DNA from 3 places in the Arthrobacter nitrophenolicus genome. Region 2 is predicted to be linked to each of the others. Evidence: riboswitches for the same ligand, from Rfam matches in the RefSeq annotation. Region 2 holds a riboswitch; each other region holds the start of a gene.

Region 1 (4,831 bases), 1.4 Mb from region 2:
CGCGCGATACCAGGAGCCCTCATTCTGCAGGGTACGGTCGATGAACTCCGCTGCCGCGTCAACGACGTCCGGCCCTGCGCTCATCGCCGGCCCGCCCCGGCGTGGGTGATGCAGAACGGGGTCCACGGCCGGGCTTCCAGCCTGCCCTCGGCGATGGCTTCGCCGCATACGGCGCACGTGCCGTAGGTTCCGGCGTCCAGCCGGGCGAGGGCGGCCTCCACCTGGTCCAGGCCGGCGGCGCTCTGCTTCAGGAGTGCGGACGCCTGGGACAGTTCGAAGGCGATTGTGGCACCCTCGGGATCGTGCTCGTCGTCGACATTTGAATCGAGCCGGGCCGAACTGGCCGAGGCGATGTCCGCGCGGAGGTCCGGAAGCAGCGCAGCCTTCCGCTTCCGCTCCTCCTCAAGCAGCACCCGGAACCGCTCAAAATCTGGCATGGAGAAAGCCTAGCGCGCCCCTCAGTACCAGTTCCTGGCCACGGAGTGGTCCCACGCCGCGCAGGGTGTCCGGTAGCGGTCCCGGATATACCCCAGCCCCCACTCGATCTGGGTGCGGTAGCTGGTGAGCCAGTCGCTGCCGGCGCTTCCCAGCTTGCCGGGCGGCAGGGCCTGCGGAATTCCATAGGCTCCGGAGTAGGGGTTGGTGGCAGTGGTCAGCCAGTTGGATTCCTTCGTCCAGAGCTGGGCGAGGCAGAGGAACTGGTCCTGCCCCCATCCATAGGACGCGAGGCGGCCGGAGGCATAGCTTTTGGCTGCGGCGGGATCGTTGACAGCGCCACCCGGCACGGAGGGCACGACGACGGCAGGCGGGGCGGGGCTTGCCGGCGCAGGGGCGACGGGGCCGGGGTCCGCCGGGGCCGGGTTGGTGTTGACCGGTGCCGGATTTACCGGCGGGGGGTTCACTGGCACCGGTACCGCCTGGGCCGGGTTTGGCGGTGCGGGAGGCTTTTGCGCAGCGGCAAGGGCGGCATCTGCAGCCGCCTGCCGGCGGGCCTGCTCCTCGGCAGCGGCGCGTTTGGCTGCCTGCGCCGCCTCATAGGCCGCAAGCGCCGCCCGGCCTTGCCGGTATTCGCCCTCAAGCGCCGCCGTCGTGCCCTTGAGGGATGCCAGCTGGGCGGTCAACTCTCCGCTGCGCCGCTGCTCTTCGGCGACCTGGCGGGCCACCGCGTCCTGGGCGGAACGGGCAGCGTCCAGTTTGGCCTTCGCCTCTCCGGACAGGCGTTCACGCTCCGCCCGGGCGGCCTTTTCCTGCTCCGCCAGGGCAGCGGTGGCCTTTCCCGCGGCCTCCGCCCGGCTGACCAGGTCCGCGGTCTTGGCTCCCACGACTTCAACCACATTGAGCCCGTGAATGCTGTTGTTCTCAAGGGCTTCCAGTGCCACAAAGAGTCCCATGGTGGTTCCGCCGGTTTTGTACGACCTGGCGGCCAGCGCACCAATCGCCTGCTGATGCCGCTGCAACTCCGCATTTGCCTCGGCAGCCTGGCCGGCAAGGGCATCCACCCTCGTTGTTGCGGACTGCAGGGCGGCGTCGGCCAGTGCATAATCGGCCGCAGATACGACGGCGGCTGCCCCGAGCGTTTCGGATTCGGATTGCAGGCCTTGCAGCAGGCCTGTGATCTTCTCGATTTCGGCCGCCTTGCCGGCTTCCGACTGCTGCGCTTTCTGCACGTCCTCCCACGAGGGATACCCGCCCGGCGGGGCGTCGTCCGCGGACGCCGGAAGCAGGGCGGACGGGCCGGCCAGGGCGAGGGCCAGCACCCCTCCCAGCAGCGGGGGCATCAGCATGCTTCCGATCAGGCGCATAGTTCCGAAGCCTATCGGGTTTCAATGCGAGGTTGAGGGTTAGGACCGCCAGCCTGCTTTGTCTTTATGATTTTGTGACACAAATAACAGGCCGCGCCGGACGCTCGGTATCACCCGAGGTCAACCGGATGTGGTATGAAACTCCAAACATTTGCTTAATATGATAGAAGCGCCTCGGATGTTACCCAAACGTGACAATTGCTCCGGGGCCGGGTTATGGTCTTCAGGTGTCCCTCCCAAAACGGGACATTCCCATCAGTATGCCGAGCCCTGCCACTGATACGGGATTCAACCGCTTTCCAGCTGGCAGGGACGGGGGAACCAAGTTTCCACGGCCATTTGTGGCCTTGGGGTTAAGTCGACAGCGCCTTCGTCCATTACGGGCGGTCGCCCTTCGGCCGGGTATCTCCAACCCGAACCCGACAGCTCACCCCGCAGGCATGGGAGAGGCGATCACACGTGTCAAAAAATTTTCCTACCGCCCGTCACCGCGCGACTCCGGCCCGCTCAATCGCGCTCCAGGGCTTGGCTGCTTCCGCAAAGTCCCAGGCCCGGACGCTCAGCCGTCCGGTGCTCGCAGTTGCCGCTGCGTCCGGCATTGCGTTCGGTGTTGGAGCTCCCGCCCACGCTGGCGTGACCGGCCCGGACACCACCGAAACCGCTAGCGTCCAGGCGTACAGCGCTCCGGCCGCTGCCGTGGCTGCTCCCGCTGCCGCAGCCCCCGCCGCCGGCAACGTCTACACCGTGGTCTCCGGCGATACCCTGGGTGCCATCTCGGCTGCACATGGCGTCAGCCTGAACGACGTGCTGGCCGCCAACGGCCTGGATATTTCCACCATCATCTACCCCGGTGACCAGATCACCATTCCGGGCGCCGGCTACGTGGCACCTGCTGCTGCGCCTGCTCCGGCCGCACCGGCCCTGGCGAGCACCGGAACCACCGTGAACTACGCCTCCGCCGCCGTTGCCCCGGCCCCGGCTCCCGCCCCGGCCGCCACCGGCACCGGCACCGGCGCAGCCATCCTGGCTTCCGCCTACAGCCAGCTGGGCGTGCAGCAGGACTGCACCGCCATGGTGGAGAAGGCACTGCGCTCCGTTGGCCTGTCCGTCGGTGACCTGGCTCCCGGCCAGTTCTACCAGTACGGCACCACCGTGGGCACCCCCGCCCCCGGCGACCTGGTGATCACTGCCGGCCACGTGGGCGTCTACGCCGGCGACGGCCAGGTTGTCAGCGGCGGCGTGGACGGCTACAAGACCGAAGTCCACTCCATCAGCTGGCTCAGTGGAGCTTCCTTCGTCCGGGTAGCCTAGTCACCCGGCGCAGCTGAAGCAGCCGCAACAGACGCAGTACAGAGACAAGGGCGGCGGCCGGGAACTCCCGGCCGCCGCCCTTGCCCGTTAATGTGCTTCCGGCAGAGTCCGGCTCTTTCTGTCACGTACCGCAGAACGTCATGTACTTGCCGAAGTCTTCCGGGGCCCCTTCGGCGTAGCGTTCCAGGCCGGGACGCTCTTCATAGGGGGCACGCACTGCTTCCAGGAGCCTGTTCAGTGGCTCCAGGTCGCCCCCGGTGGCTGCAGCCAGGGCCTCTTCCACCAGGTGGTTCCGCGGAATGTACACGGGGTTTAGCCGGTCCATCCGGTCCGCGTCCGGTTTCATGGACCGCCAGCGGCCGGCCCAGGCATCAAATGCCGCGAGGTCCATGACCATGCCGCGGACCGGCCGTTCATTTCCGCGCGCCGCTTCGCCCAGGTAGCGGAAGAACCGGGTGTAGTCCACGGGGCCGTCCTTCAGGATCGCTACCACGCCGTCCACCAGTTCGGACGCCGCTTCGGCTTCAGGGCTTCCCGCGGGGACGGCCGGCAGGCCCAGCTTGGCCTGCATTCCGTTGAACCACGCATCGCTGTACTGCCCGCGGAATTCGCCCAGCGCCTCCACGGCGGGAGCGACAGCCTGCTCCTGGTCCTCGTTGATCAGCGGGAGGATCGACTCGGCGAGGCGGGCCAGGTTCCATTCGGCGATGACCGGCTGGTTGGCATAGGCGTACCGCCCGCCCACATCAATGGAACTGTAAACGGCGGCCGGGTTGAAGTCGTCCATGAATGCGCAGGGGCCGTAGTCGATGGTCTCGCCGGAAATGGTCATGTTGTCCGTGTTCATCACGCCGTGGACGAAGCCCACCAGCATCCATTGCGCCACGAGCGCAGCCTGGGCCGACACCACCGCCCGGAACAGCGCAAGATAGGGATTGTCTGCCTCGGCGGCGGCAGGGTAATGCCGGCTGATGGCGTGGTCCGCCAGGCGGCGCAGCAGCTCGAGGTTGTCCGTGGCCCGCGCGTACTGGAAACTTCCCACCCGCAGGTGGCTGCCGGCCACCCTGGCCAGGACCGCCCCGGGCAGCATGTCGTCCCGGCGCACCATGCGTCCGGTGCCGACGACGGCGAGCGACCTGGTGGTGGGAATGCCCATCGCGTGCATTGCCTCACTGACGAGGTATTCACGGAGCATGGGCCCGACGACGGCACGGCCGTCCCCTGCCCGCGCGAACGGTGTGCGGCCCGAGCCTTTGAGGTGGATATCGCGCAGGCGGCCGTTGGCGTCCACGATTTCGCCGAGCAGGAGGGCGCGTCCGTCCCCGAGGAGGGGTGAGTAGCCGCCGAACTGGTGGCCGGCGTAGGCCTGGGCCACCGGAGCGGCCCCTTCCGGCACGTGGTTGCCCAGCAGCAACCGCACGCCTTCCGGGCTGCGCAGGTAGCTGGCATCCAGCCCGAGTTCTTCCGCGAGGGCGTCGTTGAAGACCAGGAGCCGGGGCTCCGGGGCTTCCTCCGCCTGCCAGGGAACTGCCATATCTGCCAGTTCGCTGGCGAAGCGGCTGTCGAAAGTGACGGTTGATTCTGCAGCTGCAGTCATGGGTTAACCCTATCCCCGCGGTTGGTCCGGCGGTTGATCAGCCAGGTGGCGAGCCAGAGGACCACGCCGATGGCCATCAGTCCGCCGGCTATCTGGTACTGGATCACGTTCCGTCCCACCC
Region 2 (4,831 bases):
TAGTGCGGCATGTCCTGCAGTGCCACAATGTCCTGGTCCAGCCTGCGTCCCAGGGCCAGCCCGAGTGCTACAGGCCCGGCAGGGATCGGCGTGGCGGCATCAAAGGCTGCCTGCCGGGCTTCTTCCCAGGTGTGGGCCAGATGGTGGTGCGCTTCCTGCCCTTCGGATTCGCCAGCTCCTGAGGGGGCGTCCTCGGTCATTCGCCGGGGGTCCCGGCGGCTTCAGCATCGTAGTCGGCGGCCAGGGAGCGGGCCACGGCAAGGGCCGAGTCCATGGAGGCGGCGTCTGTTGCATGGCCTGCCCCGGAGGCGAGGCCGGCGGCGTAGCCTGCAATGAAGGTGGTCAGCGGCGCGGCCGGGCGCACTACAGAATGGGCGGCCACTCCGGCAAGCGAGAGAATGGCATTGACATCCACCTGGACGTCTTCGAGTTCATAGGCCTGGAGCAGTGACCTGCACCATTCCTCCAGCGTCTCTTCCTGGCTTTTCATGAACTGCCTCCCAAGTTAACTGCGGCTGCGCCGGCCCTGGTCATCGTCCTGGTGGCCGGCGGCAATCCCTAGCGCGGCGGCATCGTCCCATGTGTCCACATCGGCTGTGGCCGCGGCGGGTACGGTGACAAGCTGCACGTCCAGACTAGCAAGGAGCGAGCGGACGGAGCCGTTGATTAAGGCTCCCCGGGCAGCGAGATCCTCCACGGCGTTTTTTAGCCCAGCCGTGCGATAAAAACCGGCGAGCGGCTGGGCCCTGCCATGGGGCGTGCCGTCGTCGGTTGCGGCCATGACCACGTCCGGCTTGCCGGGGCCATCAGCCGGTTCCGCTGACAGTGCGGAGGAGAGCCGGACCACGGCGTCGGCCACCAGTGGCATGTCGCAGGCAAGCACCAACGTGTACTCGGCTTCTCCCCCGCCCCGGGACAGTACCTCCAGCCCCGCAGCGATGGCGGCGGCGGGACCGGAAAATTCGGGCTGCTCCCGGCAGGATAGGACGGTTTCCGGCAGGCGCCCCGGATCCGGTCCGACCACCACAGTCCGGCGGGCACCGGACGCCGCATCGAGGGAACGTTCCAGCAAGGTGGCGCCACGGAAAAGCAGGTGCTGTTTGGGTACTCCGCCCAGCCGGGAGGACCGGCCTCCGGCGAGGATCAGGGCATCAAAATGCGGCAGCGGATCTTGCACGGTTCCAGCCTAGCCAGCGCAGGCAGGGACGCATAAACAGGAAAGGACCCGTCAGGCAGCGCGCTCCGGCAGCAGGAACGGGTCCCACGCGGGGGTGGGCTTCTCCAGTTCCTTGATCTGCCAGATGGTGCCGCGCGGAGGTTCCGGAACGAACCGGAGCTTCCAGCCCATTTCCGCGGGAGTGTGGTCACCCTTGGCATTGTTGCAGCGGAGGCAGGCTGCCACGAGGTTCTCCCAGGAGTCGGCTCCGCCGCGTGATTTTGGGTGGACGTGGTCGATCGTGTGCGCAGCCTTGCCGCAGTACGCGCACTTGTGCCCGTCGCGTCTCAGCACACCCCGGCGGCTGACGGCGGTGGCCTGGTTGTAGCGCGGGCGGATGTAGCGGTTGAGGAGGATTACCGAGGGGCGGCCCAGTATTTCCTGTGGACCCACCACGGGGTCGTCCCCTTCGGCCACCACGCTCGCTTTGCCCGTGAGCACAAGCACCAGCGCCCGGCGGAAAGTCACAACCGCCAGCGGTTCATATCCAGCATTCAGAACGAGAGTGCGCATGCACGTACCTCTTCACGGCCGCACCCGTCAGGGGCACGAGGGCCGGCTGCCCTCGGCATGTCCGGGCTATGGATCGACATCACAAGAGTAAACACAGAAGCGCATTATCAGGTAATCGCCGTCCCGGAAGAATTGTCCCGGACCCGCCAGCAGGCCACCGCCAACGGCGCAAGCACGCGCCTGCCCGAGGCGGCTGCCGCTGCAGTTTAAAAGGGGAAGGACCCCTGTCTTGCGGGCAGGGGTCCTTGCTCCATCGCCGGCCGTCGGGGGCTTCGGCCGGAAACGGAGGGTTCTAGTCGACGCGGATGAACACCGGGCCGGAGCCAACGTTGGCGCTGAAGACAACAGTCTGGTTGCCGTTGTAGCCGCCGTGGACTGCCTGGCCGTTGCCTGCGTAAACAGCGATGTGTGCCATGCCGGCGCCGCCGTCAGCGTAGTAGATCAGGTCGCCGGGCTGGGCCTCGGCCGCGCTCACGGTGCGACCCAGGGACAGGTAACCTGCGGGCCAGTCGTGGAAGTTGATGCCGACCGCGGCCAGGGAGTTGGTAACCAGCATCGTGCAGTCCTGCATGACACCAAGCTGGGCGTACGCGGCGGACAGGATGGCTGCGCCCTTGCCGCTGGCGGAAGCCGGTGCGGCGGGGGCCGACGCAGCGGAAACGGTGGCGGTGACCTTGGGAGCGGCAGCCGGCTGGGCAGCGGGGGCAGGGGCCGGCGCGGCTTCCTCCACCTCAACCTCGGGTTCTTCCACAACCACGGGAGCAGGCGTGGTGGTCACGGCCGGCTTCTCGTAGGTGATGGCGATGGTGGAAGCCGCGGAAATGGGCGCTTCGATAGCGGATTCAACTTCCAGGGCGGACGCCGGGGCCGAGTCGCGCTGGAAGTTGGCGTCGGCAGCGTTGGCCGCGATGCCGCTGGTCAGGACGAGACCGGAAGCCGCGGCGATCACGGCGGCCTGGCGTCCTACGCCGCCGGCGTTGTCGCCCACAGCCTTGGCAATGATGGCGATCGAGCTGGTTTTAGTGACCTCGGCGCGGTGCCGTGCGGTAGCACGAGTAGTCATCAGTTCTCTCTTTCGATTTCCTCGGGCCTGTGGGCAACCGAGAGTTTGGACGCGCCGGCATCTTGGGGGTACGTCGGCGCGCCCCGAACGGGGATGGTGATCTAGCGAAAAATTGCGGGCAAAGAAATAGTTCCCGGGGCCGAAGCCCCAAGAACTATTAGCCTGCGAGGGTGTAGAAGGAGGAGGAGCCGGTGGCGGCTACGGAGTGCAGAAGCGTCCCCTGGGAAGGGTTGAGGGCGCTGATCATCATGCCGTTGCCGACGTAGATGCCGACGTGCGCGCCGCCGTTCTGCATCACCAGGTCACCCGGCTGGGGGGTGGAGGTGGGGGTCATGGCGGTCCATGCGTTCACGCGGGGGATGCTGATGCCGGCCTGGGCGTAAACCCACTGGGTGAAGCCCGAGCAGTCCCAACCGGAGGTGGGGCTGGTGCCTCCCCAGACGTAGGGGCTGCCGATGCCGGTGTAGGCGATGGCGGCGAGGCCGGAAGTTGCCGCAGAAGCGGTGGCAGCAACAGCCTTTTCCGCCACGGTCGATGCGGTGGAAGCGGCGGCCTCGTCCTCGTCGTCAGAGGTGGACTGCGGGGTCACCCGTTCGACAACGGGAGCGGCGACGGTGGTGACCACCGGCCGCTCGAAGGACACGGTGGCGGTGGGTGCTGCGGTGACTGCAAGGGCGGTCTGCGCGGAACCGGACTCGGTGGAAGCGGAGATGCCGGCGGTGGTGTCCGCGGCGGTGGCCGGCAGTCCCATGCCAAGGACAAGGCCGGACGCGGCTGCAACTACAGCAGCCTGGCGACCCACTGTCCCGGCGTTGGCACTAACGGCCTTGGACACTGCGTCCAAAGGGTTGGTACGAACCGGTTGCGCACGGTGGCGCGCAGAATTCTGGCGTGAAGACACGAAGGTAGCCTCTCCCAATGCCTGCGAGGTGAGCTGTCGGATTCGGATGGGAGTCACCCGGCCGCGCCGCTTCAAGGAAGCTTTGCGACTTAACCCCAAGGCCTTCCGTGAAGAAGGCCAAAATTGGTTCCCCCGCCCCTGCCAGACGATGAAATGCGAACGGACCTTGAGCGGTGGCAGAGTTAGGCAATCCGCACAAGAGCGTCAACTTCGGAAAAGTTGACGCGAGTTAGACGGTACAGGAGTTTCGAGCGAATGTCACATTCAGGTCACGACTGGTCACGCTAATTCGAGAGTCAGCCATCATTTGACTAGAGCCAGCCTGTCGGATCCACGACTTCGCCGTTGACCTGCACTTCGAAGTGCAGGTGGCAGCCGGTGGAGGCTCCGGTGGTGCCGCTCAGTGCCACAACGTCGCCGCGCGAGACCGTCTGGCCTTCGGACACATTGAACGACGAGAGGTGGTTGTAAGTGGTCTCCAGGCCGTTACCGTGGTCGATCACCACACGGTTGCCGCCACCGAACTGGTGCCAGCCGACGAACGTTACGGTGCCGGTGGCGGCCGCGAGGACAGAGGTGCCGCACTGGGCAACATAGTCCTGACCGCGGTGGAAGTCGCCGGATCCGCCGGTGATGGGGCTGACGCGGTAACCGAAGGGGGAGGCTGTGCTCATCGACGCCAGCGGGGCGCCCAGGCTTCCTGCGGAAGCGGCCCGGGAAACGGCGCCGGCGGACTGTGCGCTCAGGAGCTGCTTGAGCTTGCCGTCCGGGTCTGCCTGGGTCACGACGGCCGAGCGGCTGAAGTCGATCTGGGCCCCGGCCTCGGCAGAAATCGCGGGCTGCGGGGTGACGGCCGAGGCTGCAACTGGAGCTATGCCCGCCTCATCGGTGGCCATGACCGGGCTGGTGGCCGGGACAGTGACGGTGAGCACCAGGCCGGTGGCAGCCAGGGCCACGCCGGCCTTCTGGCCAATACCGCTCGCCGAGGCAAACTCGGTGATCTGCCGGAACGGACCCCGACGGCGGCGCGCATCACGGTGGAGATCGCGGGGGCGCTCCGTGTGGATGACTTCGACGACACGCGGCGCCGAAGCGGGGCCTGCCGCGCGGCGGCGCCCCCTGGAGGTCTGCATGGACA
Region 3 (4,831 bases), 150 kb from region 2:
GAGTATTCGCAGTCACTGCGGAATCCGGAAACGGACGCCTTCGTCACCGCCTTCACCAACATCGGTGGCGGGGTCGGGATGCCCATCCTCGCGAGCATCCTGACCGCCTGGCTCACGTTCCTGAGCCGGTCCTGGCGGCCCCTGATCCTGGTTGGCGGTGCGGCCGCGGTCTCCACCACTGCCACCACCATCGGCAAGCGCCTGGTGGGCCGGACCCGTCCGGACCATACGGAGGCCGTGCCACCGTATGAAACAACGCCGTCCTTCCCCAGCGGCCATACCCTGAACACCACCGTGGTGATCGGCGTGCTGCTCTACATCCTGTGCCTGCATTTCTTCCAGCTCTGGGTGCGCATCACCGCCATCACAACGGGCGTGATTTTCATCATCGCGATGGGGTTGAGCCGGGTATTCCTGGGGCACCACTGGCTCACTGACGTGATGGCCGGCTGGCTGCTGGGCCTCGCGTGGGTGCTGATGGTGATACTGGCCCACCGGCTGTTCCACCTGATCAGGCGGCGGGAGCATGTGGGACCGGCACCCGATTTCGAGCATCCGGTGGTGCGGGATGTGGTGGTCGAGGCCATGCATCACGACGGCCCCGGCGGGCACGGGAAGGACAACGCCGGGTGATAGTTTTGACCCATGCGAACTCTCGTTGTGGACCACCCGCTCGTCGCCCATAAGCTCACCGTCCTGAGGGACAAAAACACCCCGTCCCCGGTGTTCCGGCAGCTGACCGAAGAGCTGGTGACCCTCCTCGCTTATGAGGCAACCCGCGAAGTCCGCACCGAACCCGTCACCATTGAAACGCCCGTCAGCACCACCGTGGGAACCGCATTCACCAAGCCCACCCCGCTGGTGGTTCCCATCCTGCGCGCAGGCCTGGGCATGCTCGAGGGCATGACCAAGCTGGTCCCCACCGCCGAAGTAGGCTTCCTTGGCATGGCCCGGGATGAGGAAACCCTGGACATCATCACCTACGCCGAGCGGCTTCCCGAGGACCTCACCGGCCGCCAGATCTTCGTCCTGGACCCGATGCTCGCCACCGGCGGAACCCTGCGCGAGGCCATCAAGTTCCTGTTCAAGCGCGGCGCCTCGGACGTCACGTGCATCTGCCTGCTGGCCGCACCCGAGGGCCTCGCCAAGCTGGAAGAGGAGCTTTCGGACGCCAATGTCACCATCGTCCTGGCCTCCATTGACGAAAAGCTGAACGACAAGTCCTACATTGTTCCCGGCCTCGGGGACGCGGGCGACCGCCTGTACGGCATCGCCGGCTGAGGTTCAAGCCTTCCAAGACAAGGAGCGCAGCCGTAGCCTGTGCCCATGGACTGGAAACTTGAACTCGTGTTTGTCCCTGTGTCCGACGTGGACCGCGCCAAGGATTTTTACGTCAACAAGGTGGGCTTCAACGCCGATTTCGACCAGCGGCCCACTGAGTCCATCCGCTTCGTCCAGCTGACGCCGCCGGGCTCGGCCTGCTCCATCTGCATCGGGGAAGGACTCACGGACGCCCCTCCGGGGACCGGCTCCAACCTCCAGCTGGTGGTCAACGACATCGATGCCGCGCACCGCCACCTCAAGGAGAACGGCGTGGACGTCAGCGACGTGGACGTTCAGGACTGGGGCCACTTCGTCTACTTCGCCGATCCGGACGGCAACAGGTGGGCGGTGCAGTACATCCCCGGACGGGATTCTTAACACAAACGGTGGTTGAGCCTGTCGAAACCCGCCCGGGTTTCGACAGGCTCAACCACCGTTCTGTACCTCAGCTGCGGTTTAGTACCAGTTGTTGGCGTAGTGGAAGTTCAGCGCGCCACAGGGGGACTGGTAGCGCTCCTTGATGTAGTTCAGGCCCCAGTTGATCTGCGTGCGGTAGTTGGTGAGGTAGTCCGCACCGGCGCTTGCCATCTTCTCGGCGGGCAGGGACTGGACGATGCCGTAGGCACCGCTGCTGGGGTTGGTTGCCGTGGTGGTCCAGTCGGATTCCTTGGTCCACAGCGTCACCAGGCACTGCATCTGGTCCTGGGCCCAGCCGTAGGAACCGAGCTGGCCGGCCGCGTAGGCCTGGGCGCCTGCCGGGTCATTGACCGCGACGACCGGAGCAGGCTCCGGTGCAGGAGCGGGCTCGGGTGCCGGAGCCGGTTCTGCGGCGGGGGCGGGCTCCGGTGCGGGTGCCGGGGCGGGCTCGGCGGCCTGCGGAACAACGTTGATTTCGGCGGGGGCGGGGGACTCGGCAGGGTTGGACCGGATCTCGCTCTTTTCGATGCTCATCTGCGCATCGGAGGACGCCGCCGAGGTGCTGGTGGTGGTTGCGGCCGGAATCAAAGCATTCGTCGCCTGGCCGGCGGCGCCGATACCTACCAGCAGCGCACCGGACGTTGCGAGGACCGCGGCGCGCTTGCCGAGGGTGAACTTCTTGCCTTCCGGACGCTGGGAATCGCTGCCTGAGCCCTTTTTTGGGCGCGGTTTAGCCGGGAATGTAAACATGATGAATCGCCTCTCACACCTGCGGAGTTAGCTGTCGGGTTCGGATGAGGGCATCCGGCCGCACGGAAAAATCACGTGCTGGCTTAACCCCAAGGGCAATCAGTGCCCGGGACGGTGGGTCCCCCGCCTCTGCCTTCGATCAAGCGGAATCCGGGAAGTGGCAGAGCTTGGCGTCATCCGGATATACGGCCCGAACGGGAACCGTACCTAATCGACGGTACAGGAGATGGGCGCATAAGTCACATTTAGGTAACGGACATCACGGCATCGGCGCGTCGAGTTGTGCAATCTAGCGCATCAGGGGCAGTTGGAGGGCGAACTCTGTCCTCCCGGGCTGTGACGTCACCGTGACCTTGCCGCCATGCGCCTCGATGATGGATTGCACGATGGACAAGCCGAGTCCGCTGGTTCCCTCAGCGGCCGAGGCCCCCGCCTGGTCACCCGCACCCTTCCGCGCTGCGTCTGCGCGGGCGAACCGGGAAAACACGTGGTCCACGAACTCCTCGGGGATGCCGCCGCCGTCGTCCGTTACGGTCACCACCGCAGCGCCCTCGGATGTGGTGCCGACGCCGGTGACCACCGTGGTTCCCGCCGGCGTGTGCTTGCGTGCATTCGACAGCAGGTTCATCAGGACCTGCCGCAACTGAGCGGCGTCCCCGTTGACCAGGACCGGTTCGTCGGGCAGTTCCAGCCGCCAGGTGTGGGCAGGGGCCATGACCTTTTCGTCACTCACGCTCTCCACCACGAGTTGCGTGAGATCCACCTCGCTGAGCTTCAGGGGCTGCCCCTCGTCCAGCCTTGCCAGCAGCAGCAGGTCTTCCACCAGTGCCGTCATCCGCTCGGACTGGCTCTGCACCCTGGCCAGCGACTTCTGCCCGTCCGGTGTGAAGTCCTCGGTCATCCGCATCAGCTCGGTGTACCCGCGGATCGCCGTCAGCGGCGTCCGCAGCTCGTGCGAGGCGTCGGCAACGAACTGCCGCACCTTGGTCTCGCTCTTCTGCCGGGCCTGCAGCGCATTCGCCACGTTGTCCAGCATGAGGTTCAGCGCGTGCCCCACGCTGCCCACTTCTGTTCCGGGGTTGGAGTTTGACGGCGGCACGCGGACTGCCAGCGCCACCTCGCCGGCATCGAGGGGCAGTTGCGACACCCGCGTGGCAACCTCGGACAGCTGCTCCAGGGGCTTCATGGTGCGCCGGATCAGGACGGTTCCCACCAGCCCGATCATCAGCAGCCCCGCCAGGGACACGAACACGAAGGTCCAGACCAGGGAGGCAAGGGTGCTTTCCTTGCCGGCGAGCGGCAGGCCGGTCACCAGGACATCGCCAAAGTTGGTCTGCACGGCAACCAGGCGGTATCCGCCATTGGACAATGTCCGGTCCACGGGGCGGCCATCGGCGGGCAGTTCCAGCAGGATCTCCTTATCCTCTGTGGACAGTGGGGCCCGCGTGGTGTCGGAGGCAAGAAAGCCGCCGCTGTTCACCTGGCCACTGACGATTCTTGCGTTGACGGTCCCCACGCTCTGCCCGCGTGCATCCAGCGGATCCCTGCCGTTGAAGCCGCCCATGGGAGGGCGGCCGGGATCGTTGGCCCGGTCCGCGGCCTGGTTGAGCTGGTCGTCCAGCTGGCGGGTAAGGAAGGCATCCATGGAGGCATAACTGGCCACGCCCACGGCTCCGCAGATGGCGATCAGCAGCGCCATGGCCAACGCGATAAGGCGGGTGCGCAGGTGCCAGGTGGCGGGCTTGAACCAGCTCCGGGGGTGGGCTGCCGGAGCTTGAGGGGTGGCCATGGCTTCCTACTCCGCCGGCTTGATGACGTAGCCAGCACCGCGCACGGTGTGGATCATCGGCGGGTGGGCGGCGTCGATCTTCTTGCGGAGGTACGAGATGTAGAGCTCCACGATGTTGGCCTGGCCGCCGAAGTCGTAGTCCCAGACCCGGTCCAGGATCTGCGCTTTGCTGATGACGCGCTTGGGGTTCTCCATCAAATAGCGGAGGAGTTCAAACTGGGTGGCGGTGAGCTGGACGTCTTGGCCCGCCCGTGTCACCTCCCGGGTGTCCACGTTGAGCACCAGGTCGCCCACCACCAGTTCGGAGGTGTCCATGGCGGCCACGCCGGAACGCTGCACCAGCCGGTGGAGCCGGAGCAGGACCTCTTCCATGCTGAAAGGCTTGGTGACGTAATCGTCGCCGCCCGCTGCCAGTCCTACGATGCGGTCCTGGATGGCGTCCTTCGCGGTGAGGAAGAGCGCCGGGACCTCGGGTGCGAATGCACGGATCCTGCCCAGCAGCTCCACGCCGTCGAATCCGGGGAGCATGACATCCAGCACCAGGACGTCCGG

Evidence for each region. A riboswitch is a leader RNA that binds a small molecule or an ion and turns the genes downstream of it on or off. The one in region 2 is predicted to bind cyclic di-AMP.
Region 1: another riboswitch for cyclic di-AMP. It lies ahead of ACJJV6_RS18300 (LysM peptidoglycan-binding domain-containing protein); the one in region 2 lies ahead of ACJJV6_RS12070 (C40 family peptidase).
Region 3: another riboswitch for cyclic di-AMP. It lies ahead of ACJJV6_RS11455 (hypothetical protein); the one in region 2 lies ahead of ACJJV6_RS12070 (C40 family peptidase).

Annotation. Positions count from the first base shown of each region.
Region 1 is NZ_CP174504.1:3,958,469-3,963,299, forward strand. It holds gene ACJJV6_RS18285 (DNA alkylation repair protein) at 1-84, opposite strand, end outside; gene ACJJV6_RS18290 (TraR/DksA C4-type zinc finger protein) at 81-437, opposite strand; gene ACJJV6_RS18295 (lytic transglycosylase domain-containing protein) at 459-1,802, opposite strand; cyclic di-AMP (ydaO/yuaA leader) riboswitch at 2,054-2,258, shown strand; gene ACJJV6_RS18300 (LysM peptidoglycan-binding domain-containing protein) at 2,262-3,113, shown strand; gene ACJJV6_RS18305 (protein adenylyltransferase SelO) at 3,235-4,710, opposite strand; gene ACJJV6_RS18310 (APC family permease) at 4,707-4,831, opposite strand, start outside.
Region 2 is NZ_CP174504.1:2,574,238-2,579,068, reverse strand. It holds gene ACJJV6_RS12095 (molybdopterin molybdotransferase MoeA) at 1-200, opposite strand, end outside; gene ACJJV6_RS12090 (DUF6457 domain-containing protein) at 197-490, opposite strand; gene ACJJV6_RS12085 (molybdenum cofactor guanylyltransferase) at 506-1,177, opposite strand; gene ACJJV6_RS12080 (HNH endonuclease) at 1,229-1,729, opposite strand; gene ACJJV6_RS12075 (NlpC/P60 family protein) at 2,022-2,792, opposite strand; gene ACJJV6_RS12070 (C40 family peptidase) at 2,950-3,627, opposite strand; cyclic di-AMP (ydaO/yuaA leader) riboswitch at 3,698-3,892, opposite strand; gene ACJJV6_RS12065 (M23 family metallopeptidase) at 4,005-4,826, opposite strand.
Region 3 is NZ_CP174504.1:2,428,261-2,433,091, forward strand. It holds gene ACJJV6_RS11440 (phosphatase PAP2 family protein) at 1-633, shown strand, start outside; gene upp (uracil phosphoribosyltransferase) at 646-1,281, shown strand; gene ACJJV6_RS11450 (glyoxalase superfamily protein) at 1,327-1,701, shown strand; gene ACJJV6_RS11455 (hypothetical protein) at 1,780-2,490, opposite strand; cyclic di-AMP (ydaO/yuaA leader) riboswitch at 2,496-2,656, opposite strand; gene ACJJV6_RS11460 (sensor histidine kinase) at 2,780-4,279, opposite strand; gene ACJJV6_RS11465 (response regulator transcription factor) at 4,286-4,831, opposite strand, start outside.